Regions from separate parts of the Variovorax sp. HJSM1_2 genome, predicted to be linked through region 2. Evidence: riboswitches for the same ligand, from Rfam matches in the RefSeq annotation. Region 2 holds a riboswitch; the other holds the start of a gene.

Region 1 (15,095 bases), on a different contig from region 2:
TGGATGCTCAACCCCGACATGGGCTTGCAAAAGCTGATACAGGACATGGGTTGGACCAGTTTTGAATTCGGTTGGCTGGCCGATGGCGACAAGGCGATCTACTGCATCGTGATCGCCGGCATCTGGCAGTCGGCCGGGTTTGCCATGGCGCTGTTTCTGGCCGGCCTGCGCGGCATAGACGACAGCATCATCAAGGCCGCACAGATCGACGGCGCAAGCCTGCCGCGCATCTACTGGCGCATCATCCTGCCGATACTGCGCCCGGTGGTGTTCTCCACCATCATGGTGTTGTCGCACTTGTCGATCAAGAGCTTCGACCTGGTGATGGCGCTGACCGGCGGCGGCCCCGGCTTCTCGACCGACGTGCCTGCCACCTTCATGTACGTGATGAGTTTCACACGTGGCCAGATCGGCCTGGGCGCGGCCAGCGCCACCATGATGCTGGCCACCGTGGCGGCCATCGTCGTCCCCTATCTTTACAGCGAATTGCGGAGCAAGCCCCATGACCGCTAAACACTTGGCGCGCGGCCTGCTCTATGCCGTGTTGATCCTGGCGGCCATCTTCTTCCTGGCGCCGCTGTACGTGATGCTCGTCACCTCGTTCAAGGACGCTGAAGAAATCCGCAACGGCAACCTGCTGAGCCTGCCGTCGCAGCTCAACTTCTCTGCCTGGGGCTCGGCCTGGTCCAGCGCCTGCACTGGCACCGACTGCCGTGGCCTGCAACCGTTCTTCTGGAACTCGGTGCTGATGGTGTTCCCGGCGGTGATCGTCTCCACCGTCTGGGGTGCCATCAACGGCTATGTGCTGAGCCTGTGGAAGTTTCGCGGCAGCGATCTGCTGTTTGGCTTCATGCTGTTTGGCGTGTTCATGCCGTTCCAGGTGGTGCTGTTGCCCATGAGCCAGGTGCTTGGCTGGCTGGGCATTTCCAGCTCGGTGGGCGGCTTGATCTTTGTGCACTGCCTCGCAGGTCTGGCGGGCACCACGCTGTTCTTCCGCAACTACTACGCAGCCGTGCCGGGTGAGCTGGTGAACGCCGCGCGCATAGACGGCGCGGGTTTCTGGCGCATCTTCTTCCGCATCATCGTGCCGCTGTCCACCCCCATCGTGATGGTCACACTGATCTGGCAGTTCACCAATATCTGGAACGACTTCCTGTTTGGCGTGGCCTTCAGCGGCGCCGACAGCAAGCCCATCACCGTGGGCCTGAACAACATGGTCAACACCAGCAGCAGCGTGAAGAACTACAACGTGGACATGGCGGCGGCGGTGATTGCCGGTTTACCGACGATGTTGATCTATGTCTTGGCGGGACAGTATTTTGTGAAAGGACTCACGGCCGGAGCCGTGAAGGGATAAAACCATATGGCTTCTGAACTCCACATCACCGGCATCCGCAAGACGTTTGGCCAAGGCAGCAAAGAGGTTGAAGTCCTCAAGCGCATCGACATCGATGTCGCACCTGGTGAATTCCTGATCCTGGTCGGCCCCTCGGGCTGCGGCAAGTCCACACTGCTGAACATCATTGCCGGTCTGGAAGAACCAACCGAGGGTGAGATCCGCATCGGTGGCCGCAACGTGGTCGGTGTGCCACCGGCCGAGCGCGACATCGCCATGGTGTTCCAGAGCTACGCGCTCTACCCCACCATGAGTGTGGCCGACAACATTGGCTTTGCGCTGGAAATGCGCAAGGTGCCCAAGGTGCAGCGCGACAAACGCATCGCCGAAGTGGCCGCCATGCTGCAGATCGAGCACTTGCTGGACCGCCGCCCCTCGCAACTCTCGGGCGGCCAACGCCAGCGCGTGGCCATGGGCCGCGCCCTGGCACGCCAGCCGCAGCTGTTTCTGTTCGACGAGCCGCTGTCCAACCTGGATGCCAAGCTGCGCGTGGAAATGCGCGCCGAAATCAAGCGACTGCACCAGACCAGCGGCATCACCAGTGTCTACGTGACCCATGACCAGATCGAAGCCATGACGCTGGGCAGCCGCATCGCGGTGATGAAGGGTGGCGTGGTGCAGCAACTGGGCACGCCGGACGATATTTACCGCCGCCCGGCCAACACCTATGTGGCCACCTTCATAGGCTCACCCACCATGAACCTCATCCCCGGCCAGGGCGTGAGTGCTGGTGCGGCTTCAAGCTTTCGCATCCAGGACGGCAGCGTGCCGCTGCAATGCCCGAACAACACCCAGGGCACGTTGCTGGGCGCGCGGCCGGAACATGTGCACTTTGACGATGCGTCCACCTGGCGTGGCCAGGTCAGCCTGGTGGAAGCCACTGGCGCCGATACCTTTGTGGTGGTGCAGACCAGTGCGGGTGCGATCAACGTGCGCACTTCGCCGGACACGGCAGTTCGCGCGGGCGACCAGGTGGGGTTGGCGGTGGAGAGCCAGCATGTGAGCTGGTTTGACGGAAAGAGTGGAGAACGCGTTTAGGGCGATGCTGAACAAGCCCCGGTCGGCCGGATACGGCCGGCCATGCGCAACGAGCCGGGGGCCGGCCCCGGCGGGCCGCGCCAATCAAGGCCGTATGCGCCTCAAGCGCCTCAAGCTTGCAAGGCCTTTCAGCCGCCCAAGCCCAGGCGCTTGCAGATGGCCAAAGTAGCCGCGCTCTGGTTCATGGTGTAGAAGTGGATGCCGGGCACACCACCAGTGCGCAACTGGTCGCACAGCTCGGTCACCACATCCAGGCCAAAGGCTTTGATGGAAGCGGTGTCGTCGCCAAAGGCTTGCAGGCGCAGGCGGATCCAGCGCGGGATTTCGGCGCCGCAGGCATCCGAGAAACGCATCAACTGCGTGGAGCTGCCAATCGGCATGATGCCGGGCACTACCGGAATGTCGGCGCCAGCCGCGCGCGACTCTTCGACAAAACGCCAGTAGGCATCGGCGCTGTAGAAGTATTGGGTGATGGCCGCATCGGCACCTGCACGCACCTTGGTGACGTAAGCGTCGATGTCGGCCTGCGGTGAACGTGCCTGGGGGTGCACTTCGGGGTAACACGCCACTTCCAGATGGAAGTCGCGTCCCGTCTCGGCGCGGATGAAGGCCACCAGGTCGCTGGCGTATTGGAATTCACCACCGGCACCGTAGCCGCTGGGCAAATCACCACGCAAAGCCACCAGGCGCTTCACGCCCATGGCCTTGAGCTGCGCCAACTGCTCGCGCACGGTGGCACGTGTGGCGCCAACACACGAGAAGTGGCTGGCCGCAGGCACACCTTCGGCCAGAATTTCGGACACGGTGGCAAACGTGCCGTCCTGGGTGGAACCACCGGCCCCAAAGGTCACCGAGCAGAATTCGGGGCGCAGCTGGTACAACTCCTGGCGCACCACGCGCAGCTTGGCCGCACCTTCTGCCGTTTTGGGGGGGAAGAACTCCAGGCTGAGAGGAAGAGGAGAGGTAAGGCTCATACGGTACTCAAGTCAAATAGGGTCGAGGCAATTCGCGTGCACGGCCCCAGCATGGGACATCGCGGAACCGGCTTTGCCGGGCCGCTGATGCCGTCTCCTGCAAGGGGATTGGCGAAGACACGTCGTGCGTAGCCTGGGGGTTAACCAAGCCTTTTGGCGTAGATAAAAAATTCGCGGTTGCCGTCGCCGCCGGCCACGGGGCTGTCAAACCAGTCCAGCACCTCAAGCTCCAGCTCGGCGCAGCATTCACGCAGACGGGCTTGCACCAGCGGGTACATGGCGTCGTCGCGCACGATGCCCCCCTTGCCCACCTGGCCGGGTTGCAATTCAAACTGCGGCTTCACCAGCATGAGCAACACGCCGTTTTCTGCCAACAGTGGCACCAAGGCAGGCAAGATCAAGGTGAGCGAAATAAACGACACGTCGCCGGTGATCAGGTCGAACTCGGGCTCGGTGTCCACATCGTCAAACCCGGCCTTGCGGCGCAACTCGGCGCGTGCGCTGGCGGGGGTGTCTGAGGACGATGAGGAGGACGCCGCACGCGCGTTCATCTTGCCCGCCGCTTGCGCCACATGTGCCTCGACTTCGGCATCGTCCGCGTCGTCGCTGTCGTCGTAGTCGGTGACTTCGCCGCCGCTGTTCATCCAGGCATAAGGGGCCACGGGTTCCGGGTCGTCCTCGGCCGGGGCCTCCCACTGCTCGGACAACACATATTCGCAGGCCTCCTGCAGCGACTCGGGCGTGAGTGAACGGGCGTTCAAGCCCTCTACACACAACACCCGTGCGTCTTCGCGCAGCTTGGGATGCAACTGGCCGTGGCCCACGTCGACCCCTATGACTTGCACCGCGCCAGCCTGCAGCAAACAGTCGGTGAAACCACCGGTCGACTGGCCCACGTCAAGCACCTTCAAGCCGTCCACATTCAAGGCCGCGTGTTTCAGCGCGGCGTCGAGCTTGAGCCCGCCGCGTGACACATAACGCGCCTCGGCATCGTCGAGCAACTCGATCTTGGCGTCGACCGGGATGTCATCCTTGTTCTTGGCCACGCTGCGCCACTTGATGCCATCAAACCAGCGCATCCCCCCGGCGATCAGCCGCACGGCCTGGGAACGGGAGGCGGCCATGCCACGCTCTACTAACAATTGATCGGCACGCATAAACGATGGTCACTCAAAAACAAAGAAGGAAATGGACGCCCCCTGGCTTCCACTGGAACACCGCGGAACTGGCTCTGCCAGGCCGCAGGTGTTGCCCCCTGCAAGGGGGTTGGCGTAGCGACACACCGTGCGCGAAGCCTGGGGGGTGCCATCAGTAGCGGTAGGTGTCTGGCTTGTATGGGCCGTTTTTATCCACACCGATGTAGGCCGCTTGTGCGTCCGTCAGCGTGGTCAGCATCACGCCAACCTTCTTCAGGTGCAGGCGCGCCACTTTTTCGTCCAGGTGCTTGGGCAACACGTAGACCTTGCCGGCCTTGTAGGCGTCTGGCTTGGTGAACAGTTCGATCTGGGCGATGGTCTGGTTGGCAAACGACGAGCTCATCACAAAGCTGGGGTGGCCCGTGCCGCAGCCCAGGTTCACCAGGCGGCCCTTGGCCAGCAAGATGATCTTCTTGCCGTCAGGGAACTTGATGTGGTCGACTTGTGGCTTGATCTCTTCCCACTCGTACTTCTCGATCGAAGCGACGTCGATTTCGTTGTCGAAGTGGCCGATGTTGCAGACGATGGCCTGGTCCTTCATGGCGACCATATGCTCGTGGCGGATCACGTCGCGGTTGCCGGTGGTGGTCACGAAGATGTCGGCCTTGTCAGCCGCGTATTCCATGGTCACAACCTTGTAGCCTTCCATGGCGGCTTGCAGGGCGTTGATTGGATCGATTTCGGTCACCCAGACTTGGGCGCTCAGGGCGCGCAGGGCTTGGGCCGAGCCCTTGCCCACGTCGCCGTAGCCAGCCACCACGGCCACCTTGCCGGCGATCATCACGTCGGTGGCGCGCTTGATGCCGTCCACCAGCGACTCGCGGCAGCCGTACAGGTTGTCGAACTTGCTCTTGGTCACCGAGTCGTTCACGTTGATGGCGCGGAACAGCAGTGTGCCCTTGGCCGACATTTCGTTCAGGCGGTGCACGCCGGTGGTGGTTTCTTCGGTCACGCCGATGATCTCGGCCGACTTGCGCGTGTACCAGGTGGGGTCCACGGCCAGCTTGGCCTTGATGGCGGCGAACAGCAGGGTTTCTTCTTCGCTGGTGGGGTTGGCGATGACGCTGATGTCCTTCTCGGCGCGTTGGCCCAGGTGCATCAACAACGTGGCGTCGCCGCCGTCGTCCAGAATCATGTTCGGGCCTTCGCCAGGCGTGCCCTTGGCGCCGAAGTCAAAAATGCTGTGGGTGTAGTCCCAGTAATCTTTCAGCGACTCGCCCTTGATGGCGAACACGGGCGTGCCGGCGGCGGCAATGGCGGCAGCGGCGTGATCTTGCGTCGAGAAGATGTTGCACGAGGCCCAGCGCACGGTCGCGCCCAGGGCTTGCAGGGTTTCGATCAGCACGGCGGTCTGGATCGTCATGTGCAGCGAACCGGTAATACGTGCGCCCTTGAGCGGCTGGGCAGCGGCGAATTCTTCGCGTATGGCCATCAGGCCGGGCATTTCGGTTTCGGCGACGCGGATTTCGCGCTGGCCCCAGGCGGCCAGGTTGATATCGGCAATGGCTTGGTCAGCGGTATTGATGGGCTTGACGACAGCGTTCATAGGGGTGCTCCAAAGCAAGTTGGTAAGCCACTGCGCCGTCGGGGAGATACGCTTTTGCGAAAACGTCTCACCTCACGGGCAGTGGGTGAGCGCGGTTTGCAGTTATGGGGTTCCGAGCCTCACACCCCTGTTGGGTGCTGCAGCGCTCCTCGGAATGGGGCAGATTATACGGAAGGCCGAAACGCAGCGGGGCTGAAAGTGCGGCGCGCAAGCCCCGTTATTCCACCCTTGGGGCTACAAGCCGCGCTGGATCAAGAGCTTCTGGATATCCGACGTGCCTTCGTAAATCTGGCACACCCGCACGTCGCGGTAGATGCGCTCCAACGGAAAGTCGCTCACATAACCGTAGCCGCCCAAGGTCTGGATGGCGGCGCTGCACACCCGCTCGGCCATCTCGCTGGCAAACAGTTTGGCCATGGCGGCTTCTTGCAAACACGGGCGGCCCGCATCGCGCAAGGCCGCGGCGTGCCAGATCAGTTGGCGCGCGGCTTCGATCTGCGTGGCGCATTCGGCCAGGCGAAAGCCCACGGCCTGTTGGTTGAAGATGCTGCCGCCAAACGCCTGGCGCTCCTTGGCGTAGGCCACGGCCACCTCAAACGCGCTGCGCGCCATGCCCACACTTTGCGCGGCAATGCCTATGCGCCCGCCCTCCAGCGCGCCCAGCGCAATCTTGTAGCCTTCGCCCTCGGCGCCGATCAGGTTCTCGGCGGGAATACGGCAATCGTCGAAGTTGATTTGCGCGGTATCGCTGCTGTGTTGGCCCAGCTTGTCTTCCAGCCGCGCCACGGTGTAGCCCGGCGTGTTGGTCGGCACGATGAAGGCACTCATGCCGCGTTTGCCCGCGGCCTTGTCGGTCACGGCCACCACGATCACCACCTGGCCATTCTTGCCGCTGGTGATGAACTGTTTCACGCCGTTGATCACGTACACATCACCCTCGCGCTTGGCGGTGGTGCGCAGGCTGGACGCATCGCTGCCCGCCTGCGGCTCGGTGAGGCAAAAGCCGCCCAACATCTGCCCCTGCGCCAGCGGCTCCAACCATTGCTTCTTTTGCTGCGCATTGCCGTAACGCAACAAGATGGCATTGACCGGGCAGTTGGTCACGCTGATGGCCGTGCTGGTGCCGCCGTCGCCTGCGGCAATTTCTTCCAGCACCAAGGCCAGCGACAGGTAGTCCAGCCCGGCGCCGCCCAGTTCTTCGGGCACACAGATGCCGTAGGCGCCAAGCGCGGCCAGGCCCTGGTGCGCCTCAACGGGGAAGTGGTGCTCCTTATCCCAGCGCGGCGCATGCGGCCAAAGTTGCTCTTGCGCAAACGCACGCACCGCGTCGCGGATCATTTCCTGGTCTTGGGTCAACAGCATGGTTTTGTCTCCGAATTCTTTTTGTGTTTACCAGTGGGCCGCCCTGCGCCCATCGTGGTGCAGCAGTTGCCCTTTGTCTGCGTCGGTCACACCGGCGAGTGTGTTGCGAATGCCTTGCACACTGGCCTCCACCGTGAGGGCCGCGCCGCTGCCACCCATGTCGGTCTGCACCCAGCCCGGATCTATGGTCACCAGGCGCGCTTGCGGGTAATCGTGCTGCGCGGCGGCCACAGCCATGTTGAGCGCGGCCTTGCTGGTGCGGTAAAGCCACGAGCCGCTGTTGGGCACGCTGCCGATCTGCGACATCGACGACGAGAAGAACGCAAACACACCACCGGCGGCCTCCACCAGCGGCGCCACTTGTGGCAGCGCCTGCATGGCGCCGAGCACATTGGTGTGCATCACCGCGTCGAAGTCTTGCTGTGTGGGCGGCGACAGCGCATTCGGGCGGCGAATGACGCCGGCCACGTACAGCGCGACGTCTATCTTTTCGCCATCGAGCTGCCAGGCCAGGCCGCTCACACTCGCGGGCTTGGCCACGTCGACCTGGTGCACTTCGGCGCCCAGAGCCTGAACGGCCGCTTTGTCAGCCGGGTTGCGCACGGTGGCGAGCACACGGCAACCATCTTCCGCGTACTGGCGCACCAACTCAAATCCGATGCCACGCGAGGCACCAATGACCAAAATGGTTTTCATAGGGTATTGAAGAAAAATAAGGCGTCAACGCATATGGAGAAAGCGCAAGAAGCTATCAAAACAAGAGTAGCCAAGTCACCCGACCTTGCGCTCAAGATCGAGCTGCGCCTGGTAACGCGCCAGCATCTCGGCCTGGGATTCGGGTTCAGTCGCCAAGCCCATCTGGTCGTGGATCATCTGGCCCATGGTGGGCAACACGGCCCGCTCCACCTGCGCATCGGCATGCCACAGGCGCGAACGCATAAAGGCCTTGGAGCAGTGCAGGTAGGCCTCGGCCACACGCACTTCTATCACCAGCTTGGGACGTTGGCGCTCGGCCGTGAACAGATCGGTGAAGGCGGCCTCGTCGCGCAGTTGCGCCGTGCCATTGATGCGCAAGGTTTCGTCCACGCCGGGGATCATGAAGATCAGCCCTATGCGCGGGTCGGCCAGCAGATTGCCCAGCGTGTCGAGCCGGTTGTTGCCGCTGGCATCGGGCAGCAGCACGGTGTGGGCGTCGGGTGTTTTCACAAAGCCGGGTGTGCCGCCGCGTGGCGAGGCGTCGAGCAGGGCTCCGCCCTCGCCGCCCGTGGCCACCACACAGAACGGCGACAGCGCGATGAAGCGCTGGCCGTGTTTGTCTAGCTGCGGCAACTGCTTGCGCAGCGCACGTTCGCCGGGTTCGCCGTAGAGGCTGCGCAGTTGGTCCAGGCTGGTGATCATGGGCTAGGCACCTCAGATCAACTCTATCGCCACCGCCGTGGCCTCGCCGCCGCCAATACACAGTGTGGCGATGCCGCGTTTTTTGCCACGCGCCTGCAGCGCATGGATCAGCGTGACCATGATGCGGGCACCGCTGGCGCCGATGGGGTGGCCCAACGCACACGCACCGCCGTGTACGTTGACGATGTCGTGAGAGATCTTCAGTTCGGTCATCAGCGCCATGGGCACAACAGCAAAGGCTTCGTTGACTTCCCACAGGTCCACGTCTTTGACGCTCCAGCCGGTTTTGGCCAAGAGCTTTTGCACCGCGCCCACGGGGGCCGTGGCAAACCACTCGGGTTGCTGGGCGTGGGTGGTGTGTGCCACCAGACGGGCAATGGGTTTGGCGCCTATCTTTTGCGCGTGGCTGGCGGTGCTCAGCACCAGCGCGGCGGCGCCGTCGTTGATGGACGAGCTGCTGGCAGCGGTGATGGTGCCGCCATCTTTCTTGAACGCGGGTTTGAGCGAGCTGATCTTGTCTATCTTCACCTTGCCGGGACCTTCGTCCAGCTCCACCAGCGTATCCCCGCTGCGGCCCTTGACCAGCACCGGCGCAATCTCGGCCTTGAACATACCGTCGGCCGTGGCCTGGCGCGCACGCTGCACACTGGCGGTGGCAAACGCATCCTGCTGTTCACGCGTGAAGCTGTATTTGGCAGCGCAATCTTCGCCAAACGTGCCCATGGAGCGGCCGGGTTGGTAGGCGTCTTCCAGGCCGTCCAGCATCATGTGGTCGAAGATGCGGTCGTGGCCCATGCGGTAGCCACCACGGCCCTTGAGCATCAGATACGGCGCGTTGGTCATGCTCTCCATGCCGCCGGCCACCATCACCTCATGCGTGCCGGCCAGCAGCAGGTCGTGCGCCAGCATCGCGGCCTTCATGGCCGAGCCGCACATCTTGGACAGCGTCACAGCACCCGCGCTGTCGGGCAGGCCGCCCTTGTAGGCGGCCTGGCGCGCCGGGGCCTGGCCTTGGCCGGCCATCAGGCAGTTGCCAAACAACACCTCACCCACAGCGGCTGGCGCCACACCCGCACGCTGCACCGCCGCCTTGATGGCGACACCGCCGAGGTCGTGTGCCGCCAGCGCGGCGAAGTCGCCCTGGAAGCTGCCCATGGGGGTGCGCGCGGCACCGAGGATCACAATCGATTCAGACATTTCAGCTCTCCTTCAACAAGCAAGATAGACAGACCTCGGCGGCCTTGTCGCGTTGGAAGACAAACCGCTGCTCACGGTCATAGGGAAACACGTCGTGTACGTGGCCGGCCTGGATACGCTCCTTGTGCGCCTGCCAGAACGCGATGTCCAACAGGTCGGCATGGTGGCGCATAAAAACATCGCGCACCGCAGGGTGGCCCAGCAAAAACGGACCAAAGGTTTCGGGAAACACATCTTTCGGCCCTACGCGGTACCAGACCTCGCCACTCATTTCTTCCTCTTCGGTGCGCGCTGCAGGCACGCGGCGGAAGTGGCAATCGGTGAGGTATTCGATTTCGTCGTAGTCGTAGAACACCACCTTGCCGTGACGCGCCACGCCAAAGTTCTTCCACAACATGTCGCCGGGAAAGATGTTGGCCGCCACCAGGTCCTTGATGGCATTGCCGTATTCCACCACCACACGTTCGATTTGCTGCCGGCCCCGGCCATCGTCCGCGCCCGCGTCAAAGGCCTCTTGCAGGTAGAGATTGAGTGGGATCATGCGCCGCTCGATGTAGACGTGTTTCAAGATCACTTCGGCCTGGCCATCAGCGTCGCGGTCACTGATTTCCAACTGGCTGGGGGCAAACTTTTCAATCTCGGCAATCAAGGCCTCGGTAAAACGCGCTCGCGGAAACGCCACTTCGCTGTACTCCAGCGTGTCGGCCATGCGGCCCACGCGGTCGTGTTGTTTCACCAGCTGGTATTTGCCTTTGATGAGTTCTCGCGTCGTGTCCTTCTGCGGCGGGTAGTAGTCCTTGATGAGCTTGAACACATACGGAAACGACGGCAAATCAAACACCAGCATCACCATGCCCTTGATGCCGGGGGCAATGCGAAACTGGTCGCTGGAGTGGCGCAGATGGTGCAGGAAATCGCGGTAGAACAGCGTCTTGCCCTGCTTGGCCAAGCCCAGCGCGTTGTAGATCTCATTACGCGGCTTGCGCGGCATGATGCTGCGCAAGAACTGCACGTAGGCCGAGGGGATCTCCATGTCGACCATGAAGTAGGCCCGCGCAAAGCTGAAGAGCTTGAGCAACGCGTCTTCGCCAAACAGCGCCGCGTCGACGATGAGCTGGCCGTCAGTGTTATGCAGAATCGGCAGCGTGAACGGATGCTCGACAAAACCATTGATCACCTTGCCGCACACATAGGCGCCCTTGTTGCGGAAGAACAGGCTGGCAAGCACCTGGATCTGGAAATTGGCGCGCAACTTCACTTCACCCAGTTGCGCGCGCAGCACCGCAGCCACCGAGGCCACATCGCGCGGCAGGTCTTCAAAGGCGCGCTGCAAGTCAAACTCCTGCAGCAACTGCTGCAACACCAACTCCAGTGTGTCGGGCGTCGGATAGTAGGCCCGGTAGCTGGGCTTTTGCTGCGGCTCCAGGTTCTCGATGTACTCGGTACTGACCGCCGGGCGCACAAAAATGAAGTTGTTATGGAAGTGTGTGCGGTGCAGTATCTTGGTGGTGACGGAGTTGAAGAATGTCTCCGCCAACTCGGGCTGGTAGTGGTCCACCAACAGGCCGATGTAGTGCAGCTTGACCTGCTGCCACACCGCCATGGGCTGCTCGCCGGCGCGGAATTCCTTTTCCAGCCGCATCACACATTCGCGCACGCGCAGGCCGTAGAACTCTATGCGCTCGCGCGCGGCGTGTTGCTGCCCCGGCCAATCGGCGGTTTCAAAACGGTGTTTGGCCCGCGCCGACTCGGAGCGGAACAAGCGGTAGTGCCGATTGAAACCGTCCATCATCGCCTTGGCCACATCAAAGGCCAGGCTTGAATCGAGTCGCTGCGGAAACATGTTCAAAACACCGGGTTGAACAAGTCGCAAAGTTGGCTTATTTGCTGCTGCGCGCAGCGATCACGCTCTCCACCGCAGCGGTGTATTGGGCCTCCAGCGTGTCGGTGCCGTTGACCGTCATGTGCAGGTCCTGCAACAAGCCGTCGTGTACACCGAAGGCCCAGCCATGGATGGACACCTTCTGGCCATTGCGCCAGGCGTCTTCCATCACCGTGCTGACACACACGTTGACCACTTGCTCGATCACGTTCAGATCACACAAGGCGTCGGCGCGCTGGCTTTCGGGCAAGGCATCAAGCTTGGCCGCATGGCGGTCGCGCACCGAGCGCACGTGCAGCAGCCAGTTGTCGGCCAGGCCGACACGCGCGCCTTCGAGTGCGGCGCGCACACCCGAACAGCCATAGTGCCCGACCACCATGATGTGCTCGACCTTGAGACGTTCGACGGCAAACTGTATCGCCGACAACGCGTTCAGATCGGAATGCACCACGACGTTGGCCACGTTGCGGTGCACAAACACTTCACCGGGTTCCAGGCCGGTGATTTGATTGGCGGGCACACGGCTGTCGGAGCAGCCTATCCACATATAGCGGGGCGTTTGCTGCGCGACAAGGCTGGTGAAGAATCCGGGGCGATCACGCTCAACTTGAGCGGCCCAAGCCCGGTTATGGGTAAAGAGATCCTGTATTGGCATGGTGTGATTTTCGCTCGGTTCGGTAAATTGCTGAAAATGGGGGGCGATTCGCCCTCCACGGGCCTGGATTACATGGTCTCGGCAAACAGCTCGCGGCCAATCAACATGCGGCGGATTTCCGACGTACCGGCACCGATTTCATAGAGTTTGGCATCACGCCACAGGCGGCCCAGCGGGTATTCGTTGATGTAGCCATTGCCACCAAAGATCTGCACCCCCTCGCCGGCCATCCAGGTGGCTTTTTCGGCGCACCACAAGATGACCGAAGCGCAGTCTTTGCGCACCTGGCGCACGTGGTCGGTGCCCAGCAGGTCGAGGTTTTTCGCCACGGTGTAGGCAAACGAGCGCCCCGCTTGCAGCACCGTATACATGTCGGCCACCTTGCCCTGGATGAGCTGAAACTCGCCAATGCTTTGGCCGAACTGCTTGCGGTCGTGGATGTAGGGGATCACGTTGTCCATCACCGACTGCATGATGCCCAGCGGCCCGCCGGTGAGCACCGCGCGTTCGTAGTCCAGCCCGCTCATCAACACCTTGGCACCGCCATTGAGGTTGCCCAGCACATTGGCGGCCGGCACCTCGACGTTCTGGAACACCAGCTCGCCGGTGTGGCTGCCACGCATGCCCAGCTTGTCGAGCTTTTGCGCGATGGAAAAACCTTTCATGCCCTTTTCGATCAAGAAGGCCGTGACACCACGCGCTCCCAGCTCGGGCTCGGTCTTGGCGTAGACCACCAGCGTGTCGGCGTCGGGCCCGTTGGTGATCCACATCTTGCTGCCGTTGAGCAGGTAGTAGCCGCCCTTGTCTTCGGCCTTGAGCTTCATGCTGATGACGTCCGAGCCCGCGCCCGGCTCGCTCATGGCAAGTGCGCCCACATGTTCACCACTGATGAGTTTGGGCAGGTATTTGGCGCGTTGTGCGTCGCTGCCATTGCGCTTGATCTGGTTCACACACAGGTTACTGTGCGCGCCGTAAGACAAGCCCACCGAAGCCGAGGCGCGGCTGATTTCTTCCATGGCCACCATGTGTGCCAGATAACCCATGTTGGCACCACCGTATTCTTCAGACACGGTGATGCCCAGCACCCCCAGCTCGCCCATCTTGCGCCACAGGTCCATGGGGAACTGGTCCTTGGCATCGATCTCGGCCGCGCGTGGTGCGATCTCGGCCTGGGCGAATTCGTAGACGGCGTCGCGCAGTGCGTCGATGTCTTCACCGAGTTGGAAATTGAGTCCGGGCAGGTTCATCGTTGTCTCCTCAGGTTTTGGTTTCTGAAACTTATGCGGCTGTATAGGTCATGGGCACGGGCACCAGCGTCTGCTGCATCACGGCGCAGTCGCGGCGCGTGCCATCTGCGGCCACGTGTTGCACCTCGGCGCTGGTCACGATGATGCGTTTACCGGCCTTGAGCACGCGCCCCGTGGCCACCAGCTCACCTTGCTGAAAGGCGGCCAGGAAGTTCACCTTGTACTCCACCGTGACGACTTCCATGCCCTCTTCACAATGCGTCAACGCGGCGTAGCCACCGGCAATATCCGCCAGCGCGCCCATGGCACCGCCGTGGAAACCACCTTGCTGCTGGGTGACTTTGTCGGAATAAGGCAGCGCCACTTCACAAACCCCCTTGTCGACGCGCAGCAGACGTGCGCCCAGGTGAGTCATCAAGCCCTGGCGCACAAAGCTGGCCTGGACACGCTGAAAGAATGGGTTGTGGTTCACGCGGCCACCTTTCTTTTGCTGGAAGTTTTGGCGGGGGACTTGGTTGTGCCTTTTTCGGCCTTGGCCAGCAGCGCCCGCGCCTCTTCCTCGTGCGCCCTGACTTCATCGAGATTGGCCGACAACTCGGTCAACTGGTCTTCGAGTTGCTGGCGGTGCGCGCCCAGCACGGCAAGAAACTTCTTCAACTGCGGCCCGGTGTCACGCGGGTGGTCGTACATGTCGATGATCTCTTTGGCCTCGGTCAGGCTCAGGCCCAGGCGTTTGGCGCGCAGCGTGAGCTTCAGGCGGGTGCGATCACGTGCACTGTAGATGCGGTTGCGCCCACCGGGGCCTTCGCGCTCGGGCTGCAGCAGGCCCATGTCTTCATAGAACCGCATGGCGCGCGTGGTCAGGTCGAACTCTTTGGCAAGGTCGCTGATGGTGTAGGTGGTACCCATGGTGGCCGTCCTGAAGATGAAAACGGGGGTGACTGCAAGCTGCGCGGCAACTGCTTACAATGCACCCACAAGTTGACGTTTACGTAAACGTCAATTATGACCTAAAAAGCAGCGCCTATGAATACCTTGGAAAGCCAGCTCGACTACGCCTTTGGCGACACCCTGCCCGCCCCCGGCCAAACCGTGGAAGTGGCGCCCGGCGTGTTCTGGATTCGCATGGCGCTGCCGTTCGCGCTCGACCACATCAACCTTTGGCTGCTGCGCGACGAGATCGATGCCGGCGATGGCAGCGGCC
Region 2 (15,095 bases):
GATCATGGCCAAGACACCGGGGTAACACAGCAGCACTTCGTCGACGCTGCGTGCCGCCGGGTCGCCGTGGTAGGCGGCGAGCACATCGCTGTCGAGCAAGCTGCGGATGGCGGGCAACGCTGCGGCGAAGTCGTGCACGGCAGCACTGGCCCGCGTGGCGATGGAATCGGTGGCGCTGCGCGGGTCGTCGGCACGGGCGTGGCGTTCCTGGTAGGCCAGCTCCAGCTGCGCTTGGGCGTGCAGGCCGTGCAGCGCGGTGTCCAAGGTGTGGCCGACGTAAAAGTCCTCACTCTCGTGCCGCAGATTCGGCGGGCCCAGGCGCATGGGAAACAACACACCTTTGAACTCTTGCAGAATTTGCGCCACCGCGTCACGCGAGGGAAACTCGCGCCCGCCGGGTTCACCCGAGCGTTTTTGCGCGGCACGCCAGTCGCGGCGAATCTGGCCTAGGGACTGGACGATGGGTTCGACGTTGAATACTGCCACGTGGAGGTCTTTCTTCTTGCTGCGGATCGGGATGCCGGCGAAAGTTCGGCGCTCAGTCCTGTACCCAGGGCAACTGATGGAACTGCCAGCCATCGACACCGGCGCGGTGTTGCCTGGCGTCCAGCTCACCTTCAAAACCTTCGAGCACGTTGAACACCCGGGTAAAGCCGGCCTTGGCCGCCGCTTCGGCCGCCAGTGCCGAGCGTTTGCCGCTGCGGCACAACAACAGCACCACGGCGTCCTTGCCACCGACCTTGGCCTCCAACTCGCGCACAAAACGCGGGTTGCGCGTGAGGCTGGTGCCCGTGGCCCAGGCGACGTGGGCGGTGTCGGGCACATGGCCAACGAACTTGCGCTCTTCTGTGGTGCGCACATCCACCAACTGCGCGGCGCCGCTGGAAAACAACTCCCAGGCCACGGCCGGCGGCACGCCGCCCGCGTAGGGCAGTCCGGTCGACAGCGCCAGCACACGCGCGGATTCCAGCGCGGCGGGCAGGCTGCTGGCAACAATTTCAGAAGACGAATCGGACGACATACACACTCCAGTTGAACTGGCCGCAGAGGGACAGGGATTGCGGCTTTTGGTCACTTTAGGGGTGTGCTGCCCGAACTCAAACGATTAAGAATCTACTTCTAAATAACGTTTGACTCTATAGAGGCCCAAACGGCTGGGATGGACAAGGCCATCCAAAAACACCCAATGGAAAACAGGCTTGCGCTATCAGCCTTAACGCGCCGGGCGCAGTTCTGCACGTTCGGCTTCTTCTCCTAAGGGGGTTTGCGGGTCCAGGCCACGGTCAGGGGATTCGGCCACCTGCGGTGTGTCGGTGGCGTGCTCTATCAGTTCCTCGATGATGAAGCGGCCATACAGCTGCGCACGCTCGGCGCCAAAGGCATGGGCCATGTTGGCCACGCGGCGCGCGGCTTGCTCACCTTTTGCCCGGACGACCAACCAGTGGTAACCGCGCACTGCAAGCTCGCGGTGGGCCTTGATGAGGTTGATTTCCTGGCCCAAGTTCGCCAACGGACTGGCATGGGCCAAGTCGTCGTCAATTTGCGCCAGCATTTCCCCAGCGGTGTAAGAGGTGACGGCATCTTCGGCATAACCTTCAGCGGCGAGTGCCTGGCGCGCATGCTCGGCCTGCGCTTGGGAAGGAAACGAGATGACGAGATGTCCTACGGGCTTGAAAACACCAAAGCTGGTGGGGTGGTCTTGCAGTTCCATAGCCGCCTCCTGATGGGTCTTGACGGACACACCGGCAAACGGGCGCATCCGTATGCTTAGCATGGCCGCTGTGGCCTGCCCCGGGTGTGGGAACGCGGGCCAAGACCCTGTAGGCAAGGGCCGTTCAACCGTTGGTGAACAGTTCGCTGCAAAAGCCGAAGAAATCGTCCAGCTCGGTCGACTTGTCAAAAACCGCCGTGGCACCAAGCGCCAAACACTTTTGCCGGATGTCCGGGGTCGCGTAATTGGTAAGCACCACCATATGTTGATCGGGGCTGCGGTTGGTGCAATGGCGCAGGACTTCCAGGCCTGAGCCCTTTTTCAGGAACAAATCCACCACCACAAGCTGCCAGGCATGCATAGACAAGGTTTGGATCGCGTCGACTGCGGTGTCCGCCACGGCCACGACTTCGAGATCAGCGAGCTCTCTCATGGTGGGAATAAGAGCTTCGCGGATCGTTGAGCTGTCCTCGATGAGTACCGTCACGATGGACATGATGGATTCCGCTAAACAGTTCCGCAGGTTGCGGTAGAGCGGCAAAAATATGTCGCATCTGTATTTGAACCACGGCAGAATCGTTTACTCGTAGGACGGTGACCCATTCGACAGTCGCTTATTGCACTATCACTGCACGACCACTTTTTCATTCCCGCTCGCCCCTCCGTTTTTGCAAGGACTTTATCGTGCCCAAAAAAACCAAGAGTGCCCAGGTCGCCACCGATCTTTCCTTGAAGGATGCGGCCAAAAAGACCAAGCAGGTCAACGAAGAAATCGTCGTAGCGGAAGAGGAGTTGACGGTGGCCCACGCCGTGCTCGACAAACATATTCCAGAAAACGCCAATGAGCCGGATGTGCGGCAAGCGGTAGAGGCCACCGAGCAGGTGAAGAAGCGGCTGCGCAAGTCGGTCAAAGAGCTGGCCACGGTACAGGCCACGCTGGAGAAGAAGGCCGCTGAGCAGGCTTAGGCCACGCCAACGCCGTTCGCGGTCTCAGAGAATCGGCCGCAGCGTCTCGGCCACCTCGCGCAACACCGGCAGCAGTTGGGCGACCAGTTGGTCGTCCGGGTACATCTGGCGCTGTACGGTCACACTCAACGCGTATTGGCAGCGGCCTTTTCTGTCCTTCAACGGCACGGCCAGACCGCTGAGACCGAAGCTCAAATACTGGTCGGCCTGCGCGTAACCCAACGCCCGTGCGGCCACCACGTTACTGCGAAAAACCACCGGGTCGTCCAACGTGGCGCCGGTAAAGTTGGTGAAGTCGTGCCGCGCAATCCAGGTGTCCAGCGCGGCATCGTCCAAGGTTGAAAGAATCGCAAAGCCTTGCGCCACCACGTGCGCCGGCACACGTGCACCGGGGTGAAAACCAATGGAGATCAGCCGCGGTGCGTTGCTGCGCGCCAGGTAGACGATTTCCTGCCCGTCAAGCGAGCCGACGTTGAAGGTTTCGCCACACTGCATGGAGGCGCGCTGTATGTAGGGCTGCACCAGGCGGGGAATACGCGCCGCCTCCAGATACGCCTGGCCCAGGCGCAGCACACGCGGCAGCAGCCAGTAGTACTTGCCGTCGGTGGCGGCATAACCAAAATGCACCAGGCTCAACAGGTAGCGTCTGGCGGCGGTGCGGGTCAGGCCGGTCAGTACACCGGCCTCGGTGGCGGTCAGGCGTGGGCGGTCATCGGAGAAGGCTTCGATCACACGCAAACCCTTGCCCAAGCCTTCTATGAGCAGCTTGCGGTCGATGGGCGCGGGGTCTGAAGAAGTGGGAGTGGGGTCGGTCATGCAGTAAGCTCCTGCCTAGCGATAACCCTAGGTTTGGGCGCATAGTGTACGGCTGCGATCAATCATTGATCGCACAAATACTTTTAGTTCACCCGTTGAACGCAGCTCGCGCCTACAGTTCCGCACCCCCTCCGCCGCCCGCAGCGGATCACGCCTTCTTCAGGAGACACCCATGGCTTCTTCAGCCTCATCACCGGCCAGCGCGCAGCATGGCAAAGACCAGTCGAAAAAGGCCACGGCCAGCGGCTGGATTGGCTCGGCGCTGGAATACTACGACTTCTTCATCTACGCGACCGCCGCGTCGCTGATTTTTCCGCAGATCTTCTTCCCCAACACCGACCCCAAGGTGGCCATCATCGCCTCGCTGGCCACCTACGGCGTGGGTTATGTGGCGCGTCCCATAGGCGCATTTTTTCTCGGCCACTGGGGCGACACCCACGGCCGCAAACAGGTGTTGATCCTGTGTATGTTCCTGATGGGTTTCTCCACCGTGGCCGTGGGCCTGTTGCCCACCTACGCACAAGTCGGGCTGTGGGCGCCAGCATTGCTGGTGATGCTGCGCCTGGTGCAAGGTTTTGCAGTCGCAGGTGAGATCTCGGGCGCGAGTTCCATGATTCTGGAACACGCGCCGTTTGGTCGCCGTGGCTTTTTTGCCAGCTTCACGCTGCAAGGCGTGCAGGCCGGGCAGATTTTGGCGGCGGCGGTGTTTCTGCCGCTGGCGCACTACATGCCGGCCGAACAGTTCAACAGCTGGGGCTGGCGCATTCCGTTCCTGCTGAGCTTCATCGTGATTGTGGCGGGCTACATCATCCGCCGCGAAGTCGATGAAACCCCGGCGTTTGCGGTGGAAGACAAAAAAGGCGAGTTGCCCAAAGCCCCGGTGGTGCAAGCCGTGCGCGAAAACTGGCGCGACATGCTGCGCGTGATGTGCTGCTCGCTGATGAACGTCATCCCCGTGGTGACCACCATCTTCGGTGCGGCCTACGCGGTGCAGCCGGGTTATGGCATAGGCTTCGAGAAAGACGTCTACCTGTGGATTCCGGTGCTGGGCAACATCGTCGCCGTGGCGGTGATTCCGTTTGTCGGCAATCTGTCGGACAAGATCGGTCGGCGCATTCCCATCATGGTCGGCGCCGTTGGCTCGGGTCTGCTGTCGTTTGGCTACCTCTACGCCATCAGTGTGCACAACGTGCCCATGGCCATCATCATGTCGCTGCTGATGTGGGGCGTGGTCTACCAGGGCTACAACGCGATCTTCCCTAGCTTCTACCCGGAAATGTTTCCTACCCGCACCCGGGTGTCGGGCATGGCGATTTCGCAGAACCTGGGCACGCTGGTCACGGCCTTGTTGCCCGCGCTGTTTGTGGCGGTGGCGCCCCCCGGCACGGCGAATATTCCACTGGTCATAGGCTCCATCACTCTGGCCGTGACACTGGTGGCCGCCATTGCCGCCTGGACCGCACGCGAAACTTACCGCGTGCGCATGCAGGACCTGGGTGACCCAGACGCCGTGCCGGTGCCCGCGGGCGAGTACCAGCGCCTGCGTGAAGAAGCCGTATTGCAGGGGCGCGTCACCCGTTGACGCAGCGCTCGCTTCAAGCAAAAAAGCCGCCTAGGCCCGTCACGGGTCCAGGCGGCTTTTTCACATGCATCACTTTTAGTTCAACGGCACCCGCACACCGTCCTTGTAGCTGTAGAGGGTGACGGCTGGGTGCGTCAGTTCCCCCTTGTCGGTGAACGCAATGTTCGCCGTCACACCTTTGAATTGCGTTTTGCCCAGGAACGAGGTGTAGACCTTGGGGTCGGCCGAGTTGGCGCGCTTCATGGCATCGACCAGTACAAAGGTCGCGTCATAAGCATAGGGGCTGTAGATCTGGAACTGCCCCGGGAACTTGGCGTCGTAGCGCGCCTTCCACTCCGGCCCGCCCTGCATCTTCTGGATGGAGGCGCCGCCCGTGGCGCAGGTGACCTGGCCGACATTCGCCGACTTGGACGCCAGTTCAGACAGCTTCTCGGTGCACAAGGCATCACCGCCAAAAAACTTCACCTCGCCCATGCCCAACTGCACCAGTTGGCGCAGCATGGGACCGGCCTGGGCGTCGAGGCCGCCGTAGAAGATGCCATCGGGCTTCTTGCTCTTGATGCCGGTCAGGATGGACATGAAGTCGGTGGCCTTGTCGGTGGTGAACTCCTGCGCCACCACCTTGATGCCCTTTTGCTCCGCCGTGGCCTTGAACACGTTGGCCAAACCCTGGCCGTAAGCCGTGCGGTCGTCGATGATGGCCACGCTTTTGAGCTTGAGCGCATCGGCCGCGTACAACGCCACAGCGGCACCCAGGGCGTTGTCATTGGCGATCAGGCGGTAGGTGGTCTTGTAGCCGGGCTTGGTCACATCCGGGTTGGTGGCCGCCACCGTGATATGTGGCAGGCCACAGCGGTTGTAGATGCTGGCGGCGGGAATGGTCGTGCCCGACTGCAGATGGCCCACCACACCGGCCACGCCGGCGTCGCAGAACTTTTGCGCCACGGCCGTGGCTTGGCGCGGGTCGCCAGCGTCGTCTTCGGCGGCGATTTCAAAACGCACGGCCTTGCCACCAAGGCTGGGGTTCTGGGCGTTGATCTCGTCAATCGCCAGGCGCACACCGTTTTCGGTGTCTTTGCCAATGTGGGCGATGCCACCGGAGACCGGGCCGGCATGGCCGATTTTGATGATTTGCACACCTTGGGCGCTGGCGGCACTGGTGGTCAAGGCCAGGACGGCGGCGCCGCCGAGGTGCAATACGAAGCTGGGGGTTTTGCGCATGGGAAAGCCTCTTGATTCCAAAAACTGAAGGCTGGAAGTCTAAGGGGCCGCCTTGAACGGCAAATGGCTGCGGATTGTTACGAAAGAAACGCTTTGTTTTACCCAGAAAAAGTATCAAATTAATAGCTACCTACGCTTATTCAATATGGGTAAAAAGCCAATTTTGCTTCCAACTCTTACGCTGGCCAAACCTGCTGCGCCACCCGCCGCATATTGCCGCCGAGCACCAGCGCAGCCTCGTCCGCCGTCATGCCTTCGGCCTGCAGCGCGGCACCCAGGCTTTGCCAAGCCTCGGGCGGTGGGTAGTAGGCGCGGCTGATCGCGCGGTCGTAACCCGCCGACTTGGGCCACCAATAGGTCGGGTCGTAGTCACCGGGCGGGGTGTCGTTGAGTTCGGGCTGGGAAAAGCTGATGTCCAGCCCAATGCCGGTGTGCTGCACACCCACCAGGTTGGCGACGTAGGCGGCATGGCGCGCCACGTCTTGCACCGTGGGCTGCTGCGTGCCGACGAAGAACGATACACCCGACACACACACCACACCGCCCGTGGCCGCGCAGGCGCGGATTTGTTCGTCGGTGATGTTGCGGCCGTGTTCTATCAGCGCCAGCGGGTTGGCATGGCTGAAGATCACCGGCTGGCTGGACGCCGCCATGATGTCCAGGCTGCAACGCCGCCCGGTGTGTGAGCAGTCCATCAACATACCGGTCGCATTCACCGCCTGCACCATCTGCGCGCCGAGTGCGGTCAGGCCACGTACCTCGTCGTGGCAACCATCGGCCACGCTGTTGTTGCGGTTGTAGGCGAAGTGGATTTGCCGCACACCCAGGCTGGCGTATAGCGCCACCATCTCGAGCCGCTCCATCAGCGGCATGGCGCCTTCGAGATCAAAGCCTATGGCGATGCGGCCGCTGGCAGCAGCGGCTTCAATGTCGGCCACACTTTGCGCCAGCACATAGGCATCGGGCTTGGCGGCAATGGTGGCGCGAAAGCCGGCCAGCACGGCCATCACTTGGGTCACGGGGTTCATGTCCATGCCGACGTTGATGGACACGTAATGCACGCCGGCGGCGCGGAAGCGGTCAATCGGTGCGAAGCTGGCGTTGGGGTGCAGCGGCAGGCAGGCGTGGGCCTCCCAACGGAGGTGGTTTGGTTTCATGCAATGGTCTCCTGGCGCTGGAAACCACGCGAGGCTTCCATCAACTGCCGAGTGTAGGACTCGCTGACGCGGTGTGCGGCCAGGTCGGCGGCGGCCAGCATCTCCACGGTTTGGCCACGCTGCATCACCATCAGGCGTTCACACAGGTGGGTGACCACGGCGAGGTCGTGGCTCACCATGATGAAGCTCAGGCCACGGCGGGCACGCAACGTCTCCAGCAGGTTCAGCACCTCGGCCTGTACCGAAGCGTCCAGCGCAGAGGTCGGCTCGTCGAGCAGCAGGATTTGCGGCTCCAGAATCAGCGCACGTGCAATGGCGATGCGCTGGCGTTGCCCGCCGGAGAGCTGGTGCGGGTAACGAAAACGAAAGCCCTTGCCCAAGCCCGCCTCGTCGAGCGCCCGCTCGATGCGCGCTTGTTCGTCGCCCATGCCGTGTATGGTCAGTGGCTCGGCCAGCAGACGGTCCACCGTGTGGCGCGGGTGCAGCGAACCATAGGGGTCCTGGAACACCATCTGCACCTGGCGACGGAAGGCTTTGCTGCCGGGGGCGGGTTGTACACCACCGTCGCGGCCTATCAGTTGCACCGTGCCGGCTTCACGCGCGGCCAGGCCGCAGATGGCGCGCAGCACGGTGGATTTGCCCGAACCCGATTCACCCACGATGCCGAAACTTTCGCCCGGCTGCACGGTAAACGAGGTGTCGGCCACGGCGATGAAGTCGTCAAAACTGACGCGCAGGTTTTGCACCTCCAGGCCGACGGATTGAGACTGCAGGGTCATAACGCCCACTCCGGTTTGCGGTCTAGTGTGGGCAGCGGATGTTGCGTGGCGCCTAGTTTGGGCAGGCAATTCAACAGGCCCAGCGTGTACGGGTGCTGCGCCTGCGCCAGCCCGCCGGCGGGCAACTCTTCCACCACGCGGCCGGCGTACATCACCAGAATGCGGTCGCAAAAGGTGGACACCAAACGCAGGTCGTGCGACACAAAAATCAGCCCCATGCCACGCTCGGCCACCAACTTGTCGAGGATGGCCAGCACCTGCAATTGCACCGTCACATCAAGCGCCGAGGTCGGCTCGTCGGCAATCAGCAGGTCGGGGTTGGCGATGAGCATCATGGCAATCATGGCGCGCTGGCCCATGCCGCCAGACACCTCGTGCGGGAACAGCTGGTACACGCGTTCTGGATGGTCGATCTGCACCGCAGCCAAGGCTTCCAGCGCGGCTTTCCTGGCTTCGCGCTTCGATGCCTGCGTATGCGCCTGCAGCGCCTCGACAATTTGTTCGCCTATGGTCATCACCGGATTCAGCGAAAACTTAGGGTCTTGCAGCACCATGGCAATGCGCCCGCCGCGTAACGCGCGCCGTTGTTTGGGTGCGCAGTTCAGCAGGTCGATGCCGTTGAACGCCAGCCGCTTGGCCGTGACCTGGCCGCCCGGCGCCGTCAAACCCAAAATGGCCCGGCCGGTTTGCGACTTGCCCGAGCCCGACTCCCCCACAATGCCCAGGCGCTCGCGCCCCAGCGTGAACGACACACCACGCACCACTTCCACGCGGCCGCCCTCGCGGTTGGGGAAAGAGACACGCAGGTCTTCAATTTCCAAAACGGGCTCTGTCATTTAACGCCTTTCGGATCGAGGGCGTCTCGCAAGCCATCACCCACCAAGTTAAACGCTAAGCTGACCAAGAAAATCGCCGCACCAGGCGCCGCCGCCACCCACCATTGGTCGAGCACGTATTGCCGCCCGTTGGCAATCATGGCGCCCCACTCCGGCATGGGCGGCTGCGCGCCCAGGCCCAGAAAGCCCAGGCCGGCAGCGGTGAGGATGATGCCCGCCATGTCGAGCGTGACACGCACAATCACCGACGACAAACACAGCGGCATGATGTGGTGCAGCACGATGCGCCAGGGCGACGCACCAATCAAGCGCACGGCGGCGATGTAGTCGGTTTGGCGTATGGTCAGCGTCTCGGCGCGCGCCATGCGCGCATACGGCGGCCAGGCAGTGAGCGCGATGGCGATGACGGCGTTCTCGATGCCCGGCCCGAGTGCAGCGACAAAGGCCAGCGCCAGAATCAGGCGCGGAAACGCCAGGAAGATATCGGTGATGCGCATCAGCGCTGCATCCACCAAGCCACCGGAATAACCGGCCACCGTGCCCACCAGCAAACCAATGGGTGCGGCCAGCACGGCCACCAGCACCACCACAAACAGTGTGATGCGCGAGCCGTAGATCAGCCGCGAGAGCAGGTCTCGGCCCTGGTCGTCTGTGCCCAGCCAGAACTGGCCCGAGGGCGGCAACAAACGTGTGGTGCGCAGGTCGCCCACGGTGGGGGAATACGGCGCCAGCAGCGGCGCAAACAAGGCCACCAGGATCAGCGCCAGCACAATCAGCAAACCTGCCATGGCAAGCCGGTTGCGCGCGAACACACGCCAGGCGCCGTAGGCTCGGCCCCAGGCGGCTTGGCGCCGTGAGGCAGGCTGGTCGCTCATCAGCCAAGCATGCAAGCGGACGTGCCAGCGATTCAAAGTAGCGGTCATCGGATGCGGGTACGCGGGTCTAGCGTTTTGTAGAGCAGGTCAGACAAAAGGTTCAGGCCTATGAACACCGAGCCCACCACAATCGTGCCGCCCAACACCGCGTTCATGTCGGCGTTTTGCAGCGAATTGGTGATGTAAAGGCCCAGGCCCGGCCAGGCGAACACGGTCTCGGTCAGCACCGAGCCTTCGAGCAAACCGGCGTATGACAAGGTGATCACCGTAACCAAGGGCACCATGGCGTTGCGCAGCGCGTGGCGCCAGATGATGCGCGCCTCGCTCAGGCCCTTGGCGCGCGCGGCCACCACGTATTCCTGGCTCAGCTCGTGCAGCATGAAAGAGCGTGTCATGCGGCTGATATAGGCCATGGAGAAAAAGCCCAGCAGCGTGGCCGGCAGCACCAGGTGCGAAAGCACGTTGGCAAACGCGTCCCACTGGCGTGCCATGGCGGCATCGAGCAACAGCAGGCCGGAGACATTGGTCAACGTGTATTCATAAACCACGTCCAAGCGGCCCGGGCCGCCCACCCAATCGAGCTTGGCGTAGAACAACACCAGCCCCATCAGGCCCAGCCAGAAGATCGGCACAGAATAACCCACCAGGCCCAGCACACGCACCACTTGGTCGACCCAGCGGCCTTGGCGCACCGCCGCCCACACACCCATGGGCACACCAAACAAAACGCCGATGAAAATGCCCAGCGTGGCCAGCTCCAGCGTGGCTGGAAAGGCGCGCCGAATGTCTTGCATCACCGGGTTGGAGGTGAGCACCGAGGTGCCAAAGTCGCCCTGCAAGGCCTTGCCAATGTAGATGTAGAACTGCTGCCACAGGGGTTTGTTAAAGCCCATTTCTTCACGCACACGCGCCACCAGTTCACCCGAGGCGCGGTCGCCCACAATCGCCAGCACCGGGTCTATGGGCATGACGCGGCCAATGAAGAAGGTGACGGCCAGCAAGCCCAGGTAGGTCAGCACAATGACCATCAGGAAGCTGGTCACACTGCGCACGGCACGGGAAAAACCAGCGGGCCTGCGGGCGCCCGCCTTGCGGTCAACGGCTTTCAAACCAGTTCGTTCGCGTTAGTGTTCGGACTAGTTCTTCGTGACCTTGAACATGTAGTTCGTATCAAACGTGGGGCCGAGCTTGAAGCCCTCGACGTTGCTGCGCACACCGGCCACTTCCACCTGCTGGAACAGCATGATGAACGGGCTGGTCTTGCGGAACTCGGCCTGCATGTCTTCGTAGAGCTTCTTGCGTTTGCCGGTGTCGCGTTCCAGCACGGCGGCACTCGCCATCTTGTCGAGCTCGGGCACCATCCAGGCATTGCGCCAGGCCAGCGGCTTGGCCTTGGCGTCGTCGCTGTTGTCGCTGTTCTGCACAAAGGTGGCGTTGGTGTGTGGATCCCAATAGTCGGCGCCCCACTGGCCTATGTACATGTCGTGTGTGCGCGCACGGTATTTGGTCAGCACTTGTTTGCCGTCGCCAGGAATGATTTCGATGTCGATACCGGCGCGCTTGGCGTTTTGCTGGAACGACTCGGTAATGCCCTGCACCGGCTGTATGGTGCGCATGTCTATGGTCACCTTGAAGCCATTCGGCAGGCCGGCCTTGACCAGCAGCGCCTTGGCCTTGTCGACGTCGAGCTTGTAGGGCATGGCGTTGCTGGCACCCAGCAGGCCTTGCGCCATGAAGTTCTGGTTCACCGCACCAATGTTCTTGATGAGTGTGTCGCCAATCGCCGAATAGTCGACCAGCCACTTCAGCGCTTCACGCACTTCGGGCTTGGCCAGGTTGGGGTTCTTCTGGTTCAGGCTGATGTAGTACACCGTGCCCTTGGAGGCCGAGGTGGTTTTGATGTCTTTGTTGGCGGCCAGCGCGGCCAGGTCTTGCGGCGACAGATTGCGCGCAATGTCCACGTCGCCTTTTTCCAGCATCAGGCGCTGCGTCGCCGACTCCTTGCTGTGGCGGTACAACACACGCGCCAGCGGTGCCTTGCTGCCATAGTAGTTGTCGTTGCGCTCCAGCATGATGACTTCGTTGGCGCGCCACTCACGCAGCTTCATGGGGCCGGAACCGGCATAGTTGGTCTTGAGCCAGGCGTAGCCCATGTCGCCATTGACCTCTTTGCTGGCGAGCAGCTTTTTGTCGACGATGGCGCCGACGTTGGCCGTGAGGCAGTTGAGCACAAACGAGGAGGCGTAGGCTTGGTCGGTCTCGAATGTGACCTGCAGCGGGCCGGTGGCTTTGATCTTGTCTTTGACGTTATCTTTGTTGAAGCCAAACTGGCCCAGGATGAAAGCGGGTGACTTGTTGAGCAACACGGCGCGCTGCAGCGAATAAGCCACGTCTTCAGCGGTGAGCGGGTTGCCCGAGGCGAACTTCAGGCCGGGTTTGAGTTCGAAGCTAAAAGTTTTGCCGTCGGCCGAGATGGCCCACGAAGCGGCCACGTCGCCAACAATCTTGGACGGGTCGCTGGTATCCAGGCGCACCAGGCGGTCGTAGGTGTTGCCCATGATTTCGCCGGCGGAGAGTTCAAACGCTTCGGCCGGGTCCATGGTGATGATGTCGTCGAAACCGAAGGCCAACACCAAGGTATCTTTGGGCGTGGCGGCCAGCGCCGGCGTCAGGCCGGCCGTCAAGATCAAGGTGGAAACAGCAGCGGCGGCGAGCACGCGGCGGGTGAACAAGGGAGACGAACCACGCATGAATCTGTTCCTTTTGTTGTGAATTTAATCTGCGAGCTTGGCAGACCGGGCACAACGCAAGAACCATGCTAACCCTAGCTTGTCAGAGCATCCTCGGCATGCATCACCGGGCTCAAATCACCTAGTAAGCGGCTGTCGATCAAGCTGTAGCGCGGGTGGGCGGGCAGCGCGTAATGCCACCATTCGTGCGCCAGGTGTTGAAAGCCCGCGTCCTCCATCAGACGCAGCAATACCAGCCGATTCGCCTGCGCCTGGGGCGACACCGCCGTACTGAAATGGTGCGAAGCCACCGTCATGTCGTCGAAGCCGGTGCCCATGTCAACCTCTTGGCCGTGGGCGTCGACCAGCGTCAGGTCAACCGCCGTGCCGCGTGTGTGGTTGGAGCCTATGGCCGGGTCGGCCACAAAAGCCTTGTCGGGCGCGGTGTCCCACAACACCTGCTGCGCCGCTTGCGGGCGGTAGGCGTCGAAGATCTTCAGGCGGTAGCCGGCGGCGGCGGCATTGGCCACGGCTTGGCGCAGGCAGACCTCGGCCTCACGGTGCAACAGGCATTCGGCGCGGTGGTAGATGATTTGGCCGGCCACGTTATGAGGAGTGGCATAGGCCAGTTCGAGCAAAACGCCGTGGCTTTGAGGGGTGATGTGGACTAGCGGGTGGGCAGAAGACGACATGAGGGGCTGGCACGCAAAAAACAACACGAGGCGGCAGGATAAACCACATGCGCAAATCGGCGCTTAAATGGGAGCCTTGGCGGTTGTAAAATCGCCCCTCCCCCAAGGAGCGTTGCAGCGCGGCCCCCAGACACCCGTCGGTTGGCCGCGTCAGGCTTGGGACATTCGGCCTCGCCGAACAGAAACGACGCTCACCTGAAAAGCTGTTCCTCACAGGTGAGTTGTATGTCTGAAATTTCCGTCCCCCCATTGAAGTTGTCCGGCCTGGAGCCCGTCTCCATTGGCGAGGGCACACTGTTCGTCAACATCGGCGAGCGCACCAACGTCACCGGCTCCAAGGCCTTCGCTCGCATGATCTTGAACGGCGAGTTCGACCAGGCCTTGTCGGTGGCGCGCCAGCAGGTGGAAAACGGCGCCCAGATCATCGACATCAACATGGACGAGGCCATGCTCGACAGCAAGGCCGCGATGGTGCGCTTCCTGAACCTGATCGCCTCCGAGCCCGACATCGCGCGTGTGCCCATCATGGTCGACAGCTCCAAGTGGGACGTGATCGAAGCCGGCTTGCGCTGCATCCAGGGCAAGGGCATCGTCAACTCCATCTCCATGAAAGAGGGCGTGGAGAAGTTCAAACACGAGGCGCGCCTGGTACGCCGTTATGGTGCTGCCGCCGTGGTGATGGCGTTTGACGAAGTCGGCCAGGCCGACACCTTTGCGCGCAAGATCGAGATCTGCGAACGCGCCTATCGTGTGCTGGTCGACGAGGTCGGTTTCCCGCCCGAAGACATCATCTTCGACCCGAACATTTTTGCCGTGGCCACCGGCATTGAAGAACACAACAACTACGCGGTCGACTTTATTGAAGCCGTGCGCTGGATCAAGCAAAACCTGCCAGGCGCCAAGGTGTCGGGCGGGGTGAGCAACGTGTCGTTCAGCTTCCGTGGCAACGACCCGGTGCGCGAAGCCATACACACGGTGTTCCTGTACCACGCGATTCAAGCGGGCATGGACATGGGCATCGTCAACGCCGGCATGGTGGGTGTGTACGACGAACTGGAACCGGTGCTGCGTGAGCGTGTGGAAGACGTGGTGCTGAACCGCCGTCCCGACGCCGGTGAGCGTCTGGTCGAAGTGGCCGAAAGCGCCAAGAGCGGCGCCAAGGACGAAAGCAAAAAATATGACTGGCGCGGCACGCCAGACAACCCGGTGTCGGTGGAACAGCGCCTGAGCCACGCCATGGTGCACGGCATCACCGAATTCATCGTGCCCGACACCGAAGAGGCCTACCAAGCCGTGCTGGCCAAGGGCGGACGCCCGCTGCACGTGATCGAAGGCCCGCTGATGGCCGGCATGAACATCGTTGGTGACCTGTTCGGCGCGGGCAAGATGTTCCTGCCGCAGGTGGTGAAGTCGGCGCGCGTGATGAAGTCCGCCGTGGCGCACCTCATCCCCTATATCGAAGAAGAAAAGCGCCAGGACGAAGCCGCCGGCCGCGACGTGCGCACCAAGGGCAAGATCATCATCGCCACGGTGAAGGGCGACGTGCACGACATCGGCAAGAACATCGTCACCGTGGTCTTGCAATGCAATAACTTCGAGGTGGTGAACATGGGCGTGATGGTGCCCTGCCACGAGATCCTGGCGCGCGCCAAGATCGAAGGCGCCGACATCGTGGGCCTGTCGGGCCTGATCACACCGTCGCTGGAAGAAATGCAGTACGTGGCCGGGGAA

Evidence for each region. Region 2 has a riboswitch for S-adenosylhomocysteine ahead of ACFQ95_RS24330 (dihydropteroate synthase). Riboswitches for the same ligand answer to the same signal wherever they lie in the genome.
Region 1: linked by a shared signal. The riboswitch ahead of ahcY (adenosylhomocysteinase) and the one ahead of ACFQ95_RS24330 (dihydropteroate synthase) in region 2 are both predicted to bind S-adenosylhomocysteine.

The regions. Positions count from the first base shown of each region.
Region 1 covers NZ_JBMOXA010000034.1:13,193-28,287, forward strand. The annotation lists gene ACFQ95_RS23410 (carbohydrate ABC transporter permease) at 1-513, shown strand, start outside; gene ACFQ95_RS23415 (carbohydrate ABC transporter permease) at 503-1,357, shown strand; gene ACFQ95_RS23420 (ABC transporter ATP-binding protein) at 1,364-2,434, shown strand; gene metF (methylenetetrahydrofolate reductase [NAD(P)H]) at 2,563-3,408, opposite strand; gene ACFQ95_RS23430 (TlyA family RNA methyltransferase) at 3,549-4,565, opposite strand; gene ahcY (adenosylhomocysteinase) at 4,717-6,150, opposite strand; S-adenosyl-L-homocysteine riboswitch at 6,231-6,307, opposite strand; gene ACFQ95_RS23440 (acyl-CoA dehydrogenase family protein) at 6,385-7,512, opposite strand; gene ACFQ95_RS23445 (SDR family oxidoreductase) at 7,540-8,208, opposite strand; gene ACFQ95_RS23450 (pyridoxamine 5'-phosphate oxidase family protein) at 8,284-8,910, opposite strand; gene ACFQ95_RS23455 (acetyl-CoA C-acyltransferase) at 8,923-10,107, opposite strand; gene aceK (bifunctional isocitrate dehydrogenase kinase/phosphatase) at 10,109-11,950, opposite strand; gene can (carbonate dehydratase) at 11,988-12,644, opposite strand; gene ACFQ95_RS23470 (isovaleryl-CoA dehydrogenase) at 12,713-13,891, opposite strand; gene ACFQ95_RS23475 (PaaI family thioesterase) at 13,923-14,306, opposite strand; gene ACFQ95_RS23480 (MerR family transcriptional regulator) at 14,360-14,800, opposite strand; gene ACFQ95_RS23485 (MBL fold metallo-hydrolase) at 14,918-15,095, shown strand, end outside.
Region 2 covers NZ_JBMOXA010000038.1:20,808-35,902, forward strand. The annotation lists gene epsC (serine O-acetyltransferase EpsC) at 1-486, opposite strand, end outside; gene ACFQ95_RS24260 (rhodanese-like domain-containing protein) at 539-1,021, opposite strand; gene ACFQ95_RS24265 (hypothetical protein) at 1,214-1,711, opposite strand; gene ACFQ95_RS24270 (response regulator) at 1,836-2,207, opposite strand; gene ACFQ95_RS24275 (hypothetical protein) at 2,396-2,677, shown strand; gene ACFQ95_RS24280 (IclR family transcriptional regulator domain-containing protein) at 2,702-3,493, opposite strand; gene ACFQ95_RS24285 (MFS transporter) at 3,666-5,075, shown strand; gene ACFQ95_RS24290 (branched-chain amino acid ABC transporter substrate-binding protein) at 5,151-6,296, opposite strand; gene ACFQ95_RS24295 (dipeptidase) at 6,473-7,453, opposite strand; gene ACFQ95_RS24300 (ABC transporter ATP-binding protein) at 7,450-8,232, opposite strand; gene ACFQ95_RS24305 (ABC transporter ATP-binding protein) at 8,229-9,068, opposite strand; gene nikC (nickel transporter permease) at 9,065-9,943, opposite strand; gene ACFQ95_RS24315 (ABC transporter permease) at 9,988-11,052, opposite strand; gene ACFQ95_RS24320 (ABC transporter substrate-binding protein) at 11,080-12,693, opposite strand; gene ddpX (D-alanyl-D-alanine dipeptidase) at 12,768-13,364, opposite strand; S-adenosyl-L-homocysteine riboswitch at 13,463-13,564, shown strand; partial or broken gene ACFQ95_RS24330 (dihydropteroate synthase) at 13,590-15,095, shown strand, end outside.